DNA from 2 places in the Clostridium kluyveri DSM 555 genome. Region 2 is predicted to be linked to the other one. Evidence: predicted binding sites of a transcription regulator. Region 2 holds the regulator's gene; the other holds the start of a gene.
What was found. The regulator NrdR, encoded in region 2, represses ribonucleotide reductase genes. The targets are predictions, from matches to a motif close to CACNANATNTNGTG.
Positions count from the first base shown of each region.

Region 1 (3,665 bases), 1.5 Mb from region 2:
ATTCCACTTCCCTTATTAAAATATATAAAGTAAATAATAAATTAATATTATCTGACCTATTTTACCTAATGATTTTTACATAAAATTTTATGTATATGTAAAAACATTATGTAAAATAGACAAATTTAACTTTTACAAACATATTGGTTTAATAATATACTATTTTATTACTACCTTGTGCTATTCTGTCCTTTCTTTCTGCAGTTTTTCCTGCCCCAAATCTTTCATCCAAGGATAAGTATCCTGTTACCCTCGATATGCCTTGTATGCTGCCACTACCACAATGAGGACACTTATTCTCTCCATGTAAATAAGAACCACATTCCCTACAATACCTTATATGAAAATTTATTCCTATATAGGATATATTTGTATTATCATAGGCATAATTGATTATATCCCTAATAATTTCTTCCGATGGATAATCATCTATTTCTATATAACTTATATGTCCACCATTACAAATTTTGTGATAAGGAGCTTCAATATCTATTTTATCTTTTATAGATATTGGAAATCCTACAGGTATATGATAAGAATTAGTATAATAGTCTTTATCCGTTATACCATGTATTTCTCCAAATATCTTTTTATCCTGTAATATAAACTTCCCACTTAGACCCTCTGCAGGTGTAGCATAACAACTCCAATTCAGATGAGTCTGTTCTATAAATTTATCTGTATATTTTCTGATATAAGAAATTATTTTCACTCCAAGTTCCCTTGAATTTTCATCCTCACCATGATGTTTTCCCGTTAGCGCAATTAATGTCTCCGCAAGTCCAATGAAGCCTATGGCCCAGGTACCCTGCTTTAATATAGGCTCTATAGAATCATCTAATTTTAAATTTTCAGAGCCTTTCATAAGACATTGACCTGCTACAAAAGGTAAATCTTTAACTTTTAACCTTTTTAAAATACCATACCTATGCATTAGAGATTCTTTAGCTAAATTTAATCTATTGTCTAATAGTTCAAAAAATTTATCTATATTCTTCTTAGCTAAAATTCCTAGCCTAGGTAAATTAATTGTCACCGGCGCTATATTTCCTCTTCCTTTTGTCCCTGGTTCTCCATTCACATTTGAACACACATAAGTTCTGCATCCCATAGTAGCTGGTATTACGCCTTTATCATAATACGCTTTATTAAAATCAGCATCTAAATTCATAAAAGTAGGATTCATTCTCTTTGAAGCTACTCTACATGCAATTTTAAATAGATAATAATAAGGATCATCTTGTTCTTTGTTCACTCCTTTTTTAACTCTGAATATTATGTTGGGAAATATAGGCTGTTCTCCCTTTCCCAGCCCCTTTTCATATTCAGTTAAAAATACCTCGCATACTAAAGCCGCATCTTTGGATTTGGGTATTCCTAAATTTATTGAGCTAAAAGGTACCTGTGAGCCTGCCCTTGAATGCATAGTATTTAAATTGTAAATTATCCCCTGCATTGCCTGCTCTACATTTTTTCTTAACCGTTTTTCCGAAATATCTTTTATCCTATGCTCTTCTACTCCTACTTCCTTAAGATACTGTATTATTTCCCTTCTCGTAGGTTCTACAAAAACAGCCATATCATTATCAAAATCAGGATGAGACTGTCCGCCAAACATGTCATTTTGAGATGATTGCAATAATATACAGGAAAGTTCTGCCGCAGATTCTATTCTCCTTGGAGTTCTAATATTCCCATATCCCGTATTAAACCCATATAAGAGCATTTCTTTAGTTGGTATATGAAGACAATTGATAGTTAAATTATAACTATCTAAGTCGTGATAATATATATCTCCATTTTCATGGGCTTTTGCTAAATATTTCGGCATAGTCCCCAGATTATGCCATTTATTTGATTCACTAGCTATTCTAAGTAGTTTAGAACTAAAATTATTTCCTACATTAGCATTGTCTCTATCCGTTTCTACGCCTATCTTATCAATAACCTTCATAAGATCTGATTTTATATCTCTTATTTTAGTTCTTTCACTTCTATAATTTGAATATACCAATCCTATTTTTCTATGACCATTTTTTAAAAGAATTTTTTCAACTATATTTTGTATTTCTTCAACCTCTATTTCTTTTACATTAAGCTCTTCTATTTCTTTTATAACTTTTTGAGTTAAGTCTATAAAGTCACTCTCTTTTAATTCATAGCCAATTTCTTCTGATGCACTTTTTATGGCATTAGTTATTTTTATAGAATTAAATTCTACTTTTCTACCATCCCTTTTCACAACATGTAGCATACATCATGCCTCCTAACTACTATATATTGTGTATATGTATTATTCATTATACTATGTAAAATTTAAAATATCAATTTTGCAATCTAGCTTTATCACAATTTAACAAACTCTCTAAGTCATATTTCTTCCATTTCTTTTAATTATTATCCCTAAATGGTACTTGATATTTTATTATGTATTATATAGTAAAATATGAATAATAATTAAATACATAGTTAACACTAAATAAAGTATGTAAATTAAATTTTGAGGAGGAAATATTTTATGATTGGAGAAATAATTGATATGAATGTTTCTCATGCTCTTATAAGTTTTCAAGATGGAACTACTAAAGATGTAAATATTACTCATCTACCTTCAAATTCAAAAATAGGTGATAGAGTAAATATAAATCCTAATTCTTCACCTACTTTAAATGATAAACTAAATGATATATACCCTATGAATATATTTTAAAAACACAAAAACAATAAAAAACTGTGTATAAACCCTCTTAAAAAATATTAATTTAAATACTTCATGATAAATTTATACACAGTCTGTTATTTAATTTTACAATATCTATTCTACTGTAATAGCAGAAACAGGACAGCCTTCTGCAGCTTCTTTAGCAGAATCTTGAGAAGCTTTTGGTACTTCATTTACCGCAGCTACTGCTTTCCCGTCATCATCCATATCAAACACATCTGGACATACCTCTGGACATAATCCACAACTTATACAGGTGGCTTTATCGACTAATGCTTTCATAATATTATCCCCATATTAATTATATTATAATTAATATATAATGGGATTTTCACCCCTTTCATCTATAATCATGAAATTATAAAACATACTTTCTACATCCAAGAAAGCTTATTTTAGTATTCTCAAAAATATGATTTATTATAGATGAATTAAAATTATTTTAAAATCCTTCTAATTTGTCTTCAGATATAGTAACATTCCATCTTCCATTTTCATAAACGTCCTTTATATAATAGATCTTCTCACTTTTCTTTTTTACATCCCAAAATTTAATAGTAGCTTTATACAATGTAGTCTTATACCCTTCCGTTTTTACTGTAACCCATACATCATACTTTTCCTTATCATTATTTCCAATATTAGCATTCTTAAATTTATCAGTAAGCTCAGATTTAAATTCCTCTAAGTCTGTAGACAATATGAATCTTGCTGCATCTATATCTTCATTGAAACTTATTCCAATTTTTTTATCCTTATCCTTAAAATATTTATTTAATGTTTCTATTATGGAACCATAATATACTTCTGTAAAGTTGCTTGGAGGCGTTCTTATATTCCAAAAACTATTTATTATATTATTATCTATCCTCTTTGGTACTATGTATATTTGCTTTCCATTATAGAGATTTCCTGCTTCGTCCTTATCAAGTCCTGCTATATA
Region 1 is NC_009706.1:3,809,828-3,813,492, forward strand. It holds gene CKL_RS18290 (anaerobic ribonucleoside triphosphate reductase) at 149-2,254, opposite strand; gene CKL_RS18295 (hypothetical protein) at 2,519-2,710, shown strand; gene CKL_RS18300 (ferredoxin) at 2,816-3,004, opposite strand; gene CKL_RS18305 (YhfM domain-containing protein) at 3,165-3,665, opposite strand, start outside.
Region 1: the regulator NrdR is predicted to act here: its motif matches at 2,272-2,285, upstream of CKL_RS18290 (anaerobic ribonucleoside triphosphate reductase).

Region 2 (9,294 bases):
AACTTATCTCTCATTTTAGCATTCATCTTTTAACCTCACTCCTTTTTCCAATGGCCTTTATTATTAAAATAAATACAAAAGAAATTATTAAAAGAAACAATGCCAGAGACCATAGTGCATCATTCCATGCAGTCCCAGACACTGTATTTCCCATATCCATGGTTAAAATACTAGTCATAGTAGATGTAGGACTTAAAAGACCACTCGGAAATTTTATGGTATTTCCTATTACCATTTGTACTGCCAAAGCTTCTCCGAAAGCTCTAGCGAGTCCTAATACCACTCCTGTAAGTATGCCATTTTTAGCAGAGGGAACTATTACTTTACTTATGGTCTGCCATCTGGTTGCCCCTAATCCATAAGATGCCTCCATGTAACTTTTTGGAATAGTTTTTACTGCATCTGCAGATATACTGGATATGGTAGGTAGTATCATTATACTTAGAACCAATATACCTGCTATTAAACTAAAGCCAATTCCATGAAAACTGTTCTTTAAAAATGGTATAAGTACGCTAAATCCTATCCATCCATATACTACAGAGGGTATACCTACAAATAATTCCAGCGAAGGCTGCAATATTTTAGAACCTATCCTAGGAGATATGTAATGCATAAATACAGCAAGGGCTATACTTATGGGAGCACTTATTATAACCGCCCCTAAAGAAACAAAGGTAGACCCTGCAAAAAATATAAGTGCTCCAAGCTTTGGAGCATTGCCGTCTGGTGCCCATTTAGAACTAAATAAAAATTCCCATAGAGGATATCCCCTTTTTACAAAAGTGGCCATACCTTTTGAAGTTATAAAAAATATTATACTTAAAGTAAGAACTATAATCATAGCTCCACAAAATGTAGCAAAAAATCTGCCTATATATTCTGTTTTTAGTTTATACCATAATGACTTTTTTTCTATATTTGTCATCTTTGATAACCCAACTGATTTTTTTTCCATATTTACCGACCTCAAAATTTTATTTTATAAATAACTGGCTGTTTAAACAGCCAGCTAAAAATAATTTCTATTTCATATCACTCATAGGGATATATCCAAGCTTCTTTATGGTTTCTTTATTTTCATCACTTAATACATAATCTATATATGCTTTTGTCACACCTTCAGCTTCTCTCTTTGTATACATATGTTCATGAGACCAAAATGGATATTTACCTGAAATTATATTTTCTGAACTAGCTTCAACATCTTCTATTTTTAAAGCTTTAACATTGTCCTTAACTGCATCTGTTAAATAAGATAGTGCTAAATAGCTTATAGATCCTTCTGTGGTCTTAATTGCATTTTCAACATTTCCATTGGAGTCTTGTGTTGTTCCAAGTCCTTCTTTTTCCTCTTTTCCACCCATTACAGTATCTTTAAATGTAGCTCTGGTGCCTGATGACTTAGTCCTGTTTATAACATTTATTTTCATATCACTTCCGCCTAAGTCCTTCCAATTAGTGACTTCTCCTGTAAATATCTTCTGTATCTGTTCTTTAGTCAGAGAATCAACTCCTACATTAGGATTTACTACTACTGCAAAGCCTATAGCACAAACTTTATGATCTACCAGCTGCTTTGCTTGATCTGCATCCAGCTTGGATTCTGCAGTTACATCAGAATTTCCTATATTTGCCGTACCCTGCAGTGCCAAATTTAATCCTGTACCGCTTCCTCCTCCCTGGACATTAACAGTTACCTTTGGATTTTTTTCTGAAAATGTTTTACCTATTTGTTCTGCCAGTGGCTGAAGCGCAGTAGAACCTGCCAAAGTTATTGAACCGGATAATTCCTGATTACTGCTCTTATCTCCCTCTTCCGTACTATTATTTCCTCCACAGCCTGTGAATATTCCCATAGTCAGTACAATAGCCATAGTTGCTAAAAAACCTCTTCGTATTCTTATATTCATAATAATATAGACCTCCTTAAGATTTAACCTCATATAAAAAAACAACTTCAATTTCCACAGTACTTATAATATTCCACTAAAGTTAATCCTTTATTATAGCTATGTTAATTAAAATTAACATCCAATATTTTTAAATATATCAGATGTTAACCTAATCTATATAATTATTCAATTATCATATCTATGCTTATTATTAATATCTATAGGTATTCTAACTGTGAATTTACTGCCCTTGCCAATCTCACTGTTTAATTCTATAGTGCCACTAAATTTTAAAGTTATATGTTTTACTATAGCAAGGCCGAGCCCTGTCCCTCCCTGACTTCTGGATCTTGCTTTATCAACTCTATAAAATCTCTCAAATAATCTTTCCTGATGCTCTTTAGAGATACCTACTCCATTATCTTCTACCCATATTAAACAGTCATTCTCCTGAAATGCTGTACCAACTTTAACCCATCCTCCATTATTGGTATATTTTATTGCATTGTCCACTAAGTTTATAACCATCTGTTTAAACCTGTCTGCATCCCCCCATATATCAGGCATTTCACAGCTTATTTTCTTGATTTTTATATGCTTTTTATCTGCAAAAGGTTTCATCATATAACATACATCATCTATTATTCCATTTATATCTATAAACTCTATTTTATCCATTTCATTACTTTCTATATGAGAAAGTGTAAGTATATCATTTATCAGCCGTGTAAGACGCTCTGCTTCATCATCTATTATGTTTAAAAATTTATTTCTATTTTCTACATCTTCCACATATTTTAGAGTTTCTGCAAATCCCTTTATGGATGTAAGGGGAGTTTTTAGTTCATGAGAAACATTGGCTACAAATTGTGATCTCATATTTTCTAGTCTTTTTATATCCGTTATATCCTGAACTACCGCCACTATACCTATTTTTTCATTACTATTTATAATATAATCTGTCTTTATTCTTAAATCCCTTTCTTTAGGTCTTAATATTCTAATCTCTTTATATTCCTTCTTTACGCTTTTAAATATATCTTCCAATTCAAAATCTCTTATACTGTCCATTAAATTTTCCCCTATTACATCTTTTGAAATTCCAAATATTTTTTTTGCATAGGGATTTATCATTATAATTTTATAACTGGTATCCACTGCTATCACTCCATTATCCATACTTTTTAGTATAGCTTCCAGTTTATTTGTTTTATCTATGGAGTCCTTTAAGGTATTTTCCAGTTTATCCGCCATGTGATTAAAAGTTTTACTAAGCCTTCCTATTTCATCTTTAGAATTAATTATAACCCTTTTATTTAAGTTGCCACTAGCTATACTAAAAGTAGTATATTGAAGTTTTTTCAAAGGTCTTACTATTGATTTTGAAAGTTTTGAAGCAAAGATTAAAGATATTAATATTGAAAAGGACATTATAAACATATAATATCTTAAATAATTATTCTCAAATCCTTTTATTGTCTGCATAGTTAATGAGCTTCGTATTACATATCCATTCTCAAAGACAGTAGCAAAATATAATGTTTTTTTATGGGTGGTATCACTTATTCTGATATCATATCCTGTTCCATACTTCCTAGCTTCTTGTACTTCTTTTCTCCAATTATGATTACTCATGGTGTACTCCTCTGCCATGGAGTCTCCAAGAACTTTTCCATTCTTATCTATAAGAGTTACCCTCATAATTTCATTTGAAAAGATTTTTTTAAGAAAACTGCTTTTATCCTCTATTTTTTCATTGTTTATTATATTCATTATGATTTCATTGTTTAATTTTAAAGTATCTTTCATATTTTTTATATATTCGCGATTTTCAATCAGTATAAATAGCAACGTAGCTATTATCATACTAAATATAAGGGTAGATACCATAGATAACATTAATTTTTTTTTCATTTTATCCCGTTACTCTTTCCAGTTAAATCTATAGCCAATTCCACGTATGGTTTCAATATATTTAGGTTTTTTATCGCAGCTTTCTATCTTCTGTCTTATGTGCCTTATATGAACATCTACAGTTCTAGTTTCCCCTACATATTCATATCCCCATATCTTATCAAGCAGAAAATCTCTGGTCATAACTCTGCCTTTATTTTTTATAAGCATCTGGAGAAGTTCAAATTCCTTAAGTGTCAATTCTACTTTTTCTCCATTTTTAAGCACTTCATGTCTGTCAAAATCTATACTTATGTCTCCAAACACATAGTACTTATCTAAAGTTTTTATAGCAGTTCTTCTTAGTATAGCTTTCACCCTAGCCAATAATTCTCTTACAGAAAAAGGTTTTGTAATATAGTCATCCGCCCCAAGTTCCAATCCCAGAACCTTGTCAAATTCTTCTCCTCTGGCAGTTATCATCATTATAGGAGTAGAGGCTATCGACTCGTCTTTTCTTATTTCTTTGCATACATCATACCCGTCCATTCCCGGAAGCATGACATCAAGCAAAATAAGTTTTGGTCTTTCCTCCTTTGCTATTTTTAGTGCTTCCATTCCTTCTGAAGCTATGATAGTTTTATATCCATTATTTTCAAGATTGAATTTAATAAGTTCACATATATGCTCTTCATCATCTACTATTAATATTTTTTCTTTTGACATAAATCGCACCCCTTTTATACAATTCACAATTCACAGTTGACAATTCATAGTTCACAATTCACGATTCACAATTTACAGGAGAATTGAGATAAATAAAAGAAAAAAGTCTTCCCTGATATTTATTTTTTCTGTAAGAATACAGATCATATTCTGTGTTACAAGAAGTACAAATATCCAGGGAATTTATATTCTCATCCCGTACTCCACTATCTTTTAACTGGTATAAAATGCATTCTTTTAAACTCAGATTCCGTCCTTCAAATATATATTTATCTTTATAAAAAGTTGAATTTTTAAACTCATTTATTACCTCTTCCCCCACCTCATAACAAGAGCTGCATATATGTGGTCCTATACATGCTGATATATTGAAAGGATTACTTTTAAAATCCTTTTGAAGTTTTTCTATGGTCTTTAAAACAATACAGGATAAAGTGCCTCTCCACCCACTATGAACTGCCGCTATAACTTTTTCTTTTCTATCGTATAAAAGCACAGGAGCACAATCTGCATTAAATACTCCTACAGCCTCATAGGGTACATTTGTAATTATTCCATCTGCATCTTCTAGATTGCCCTTATAAATTATACTGTCGCATCCATGAACTTGATTTAAATATCCTATATTTTTTAGATTGAACCAACCTTTCAAATTATTAATATTTTTTCTCCCCATGTCTTCTAGCTTGTTAAAATTCAAGTTATTTTTAGCCGTTGAAAATACCGCTGATGCCCCTGGAAAATTTATCTTTATAAACTCATACCCTTCAATTAAAATTCTCTCCATATTATCCTCCATATTTTTAGCTTTATAATGAACTTTATTTAAATATATTTTAACATTCTTTATCAAACAATAGCAGTATATATATTTTTTTAACTTTGATTTAACAAATCGGGGGTAAAAAAAAATAAGTGGTGAATATCTATTGACCACTTTATCTATTAGAAATTAAATTTTTTATCTCTTCCATAAAAGTATTTATATCTTTAAATTGCCTATATACAGATGCAAACCTCACATAAGATACTTCATCTACTTTTTTTAAACTTTCCATAATCATTTCCCCTATATCAGAGGAATTTATTTCTGTGAGTACACTGTTACTTATTTTCTTCTCCACCTCATCTGCTATTTCTTCAATCTGTTTTCTTGAAACAGGTCTCTTCTGACAGGCTTTCATAAGTCCATTTAATATTTTTGTCCTATCGAAATACTCCCTACTCATATTTTTCTTTATGACAAGCAGGGGAACATTTTCAATTTTTTCATAGGTTGTATACCTTTTATTACATTTTAAACACTCTCTTCTTCTTCTTATAGCCATTTTGTCATCTGTAGCTCTGGAATCCACCACCTTACTTTCTCCATATCCACAATAAGGGCATTTCAATTTTATTCACGTCCTTTTTAATATAGTATATAAATAATTATACACCTTTAGAACGAAAATTCTACTAATTATTACTTTTTATCCGATATATTTTCTCCATCTACCAAAATTACATCCACCCCTATTTTTCTCACATTATCCCAGGGTACCTCCAAATCTTCATTTTTGTTAAAAAAAGATACTTTACCTGTTTGGGAAGGTAGAATAATAGATATTATCCTATGTTCCTTGCAATTTACTTTTAAATCTTTTATAAATCCCAACTTTATTCCCGTATTTATATCTATAACTTCCATATCTCTTAAATTAGTTAAAGAAAATAAATCTTTTTGTAATTCCATATATGTAATCCCTCCATCTTTTTATTAATATAAACCAAACAATAAATTCAAAATTTTATACATACTTTCTCATGTGCCTTAATGCAGTTTTTTCTAATCTTGAAACTTGCGCCTGTGATATTCCTATTTCATGTGCTACTTCCATTTGAGTTCTTCCATCGAAAAATCTTAAGTTAAGTATTAATTTTTCTCTATCGTTTAATTTTTTCATTGCCTCTTTTATAGATATATTTTCAAGCCAATTCTCATCAACATTTTTTGTATCACTTATTTGATCCATTACATAAATTGCATCCCCACCATCGTGATATATAGGTTCAAATAAAGATACAGGATCCTGAATTGCATCCAGTGCAAATACTACTTCTTCCCTTGGCAATTCCAGTTCTTTAGCTATTTGTGATATAGTAGGTTCTTTATTATTTTCCCTTATTAATTTATCCCTAACCTGCAGTGCTTTATATGCAATATCTCTAAGAGAACGACTCACTCTTATTGAATTGTTATCTCTTAAATATCTTCTTATCTCTCCTATAATCATAGGTACTGCATAAGTGGAAAATTTAACATTCTGACTTAAATCAAAATTGTCAATAGCCTTTATAAGCCCTATACATCCTACTTGAAATAGATCATCTACGTTTTCTCCTCTGTTATTAAATCTCTGTATTACACTTAACACCAATCTTAAATTGCCTTTTATAAATTTTTCTCTAGCATCATTATCTCCCTGCTGCATTTTTATTAAGAGTTCCTTCATTTCTTTTTCTTTTAGAACTGGCAATTTTGATGTATTTACGCCACAAATTTCAACCTTATTAATTATCATGTAATCAGCCCCTTTAGAATATATAGCATTTTAAGTATTTACTAAGACGCTGAATTTTATACTAAAGACAAACTTATAACATTTTATTTATTTCTTTTCTTAGTCTTCTTATTATTCTCTTCTCAAGCCTAGAAATATAGGATTGGGATATACCAAGCAAGTCCGCAACTTCCTTCTGAGTTTTTTCTTTTTTACCATTTAACCCAAATCTTAAATTAACTATTTCTTTTTCTCTGTCACTTAATTTTTTCATGGCAATTACCAAAAGCTGCTTATCCACTTCATCTTCTATAAAGCTATACACCACATCATTATCTGTTCCTAAAATATCAGACAACAATAATTCATTTCCATCCCAGTCTACATTTAAAGGTTCATAAAAAGAAATTTCTGCCTTTACCTTACTATTTCTTCTTAAATACATAAGTATTTCATTTTCTATACATCTTGAAGCGTATGTAGCTAATTTTATCTTTTTTTCAGGATTGAAGGTATTTACTGCCTTTATAAGTCCTATGGTTCCTACAGATACTAAATCTTCTACATTTACTCCTGTGTTTTCAAATTTCCTAGCTATATAAACTACTAATCTTAAATTTCTTTCTATAAGGGTTGCTCTTACTTTTTCATTTCCTGAAACTAATCTAGATACTAAATCCTCTTCCTCCTTTTTGCTAAGGGGAGGAGGTAGTACATCATTTCCCCCTATATAGTATATATTCCTTATGGCAAATTTAAATTTTGTTAGTATTCTGTTTAATAATATTTTTAACTTAAGCATAATTACCCTCCACTATCAATTGTTTTTACTTATATTACTCCTCTAGATAAAAGAGCATGATAATCATCAAGCTGACTTAACTTATCCTGACAAAGAGCAATTATAACCTCCCTATATTTTACCTCTTTTCCAAAATTTATTTTTATTATATCCGGTTTAAATCCCAGAAGTTTCCCACTGGAACCATTTATAACCCTATAGGGTATATAAAATTTCCCAAACTCTTCTAAGTTCACACTATCAAACACAGATTTTTCAACTATCACTACAGGTAGGTTGGTAGCAGGCTCTCTTAATTCATTTCCCGTATCTAAGAAAGCTTTTACTTTTTTTTCTTTATCTTTAAATATAATATCTACTTCGTAAACTAGGGTAAACAGGTCTTTTCTATCCTTAATATAAATTACTAATCTATCGATAGTTATATAACATATCATAAGTGAAATAAAGAGCCATTGATATGGAAAATTAGTTATCATAGCACTATTTACATATGAATATCTATTATATTGAATAAACATACATATCCCTGCTAAAAGCATAGAGTATAGTATAAATACACATAAAATTTTAAAGTCAGTTATAATACCTTTATTACCGAAAGAAATATAGACCAATACCACTGCCACTACTAATTTAAAATAAACTGTGGAAAAAATACTCAAACAAGGATAAATTAATGTAATTGTATATATACTTCCTATAAAGGCTCCTAAAAAAATGCGCTTAAAATTTATTACTAATTTCAAAGTCCTTCCCGTAATATATAACAGAAAAAAATTCACTATTAAATTTATTAAAATTAATAAATCTAAAAATACAACCAATTATTGTTCACCTCCAGCCATAACTTATTAATATCTATTTATATTATATACTTATGAATTTGAAAATTTTGTCATTTTGGAATTGTATATAATATTTTTATTTTCTATATTATGCCAATAATTTTCCTTTTATTCTTAACAATTTCTTTCCCTTTAATAACTTTTTAGTGATTATGGATTATTGTTGATTTTTAATATAAGAAGAATTTGTGGAAATGGTGAAGCATGCAGAAAAAATAAAAAATCCACATATGGCATCTAATTGCCATATGTGGATTTTTTATTTTTTCTGCCTTCTTAAAAAAGCAGGTATTTCTAAATCATTTTCATTAAACTTTTCATATTCCACAGAAGCAGCAGCTTCATTTTTACTATTGATTATATTATTGGATTGAGATTTTTTAATATCCTTTTTTACAGTTAAATCTTCTTTAATTTGATCTTTTTCAGCTTCAAAACCTGTAGCTATAACTGTAATTCTTATTTCATCCTTTATATTTTCATCTATAACAGCTCCAAATATTATATTGGCATCAGGATCTGCAGCCTCTTGAACTATTTCTGCTGCTTCATTTATTTCCAGCAGCCCAAGATCTTGTCCACCAGTT
Region 2 is NC_009706.1:1,378,115-1,387,408, reverse strand. It holds gene pstA (phosphate ABC transporter permease PstA) at 1-26, opposite strand, end outside; gene pstC (phosphate ABC transporter permease subunit PstC) at 23-928, opposite strand; gene CKL_RS06640 (phosphate ABC transporter substrate-binding protein) at 1,026-1,913, opposite strand; gene pnpS (two-component system histidine kinase PnpS) at 2,082-3,809, opposite strand; gene CKL_RS06630 (response regulator transcription factor) at 3,819-4,514, opposite strand; gene pgeF (peptidoglycan editing factor PgeF) at 4,573-5,301, opposite strand; gene nrdR (transcriptional regulator NrdR) at 5,453-5,908, opposite strand; gene CKL_RS06615 (YlmC/YmxH family sporulation protein) at 5,980-6,249, opposite strand; gene sigG (RNA polymerase sporulation sigma factor SigG) at 6,305-7,078, opposite strand; gene sigE (RNA polymerase sporulation sigma factor SigE) at 7,152-7,859, opposite strand; gene spoIIGA (sigma-E processing peptidase SpoIIGA) at 7,889-8,686, opposite strand; gene ftsZ (cell division protein FtsZ) at 8,967-9,294, opposite strand, start outside.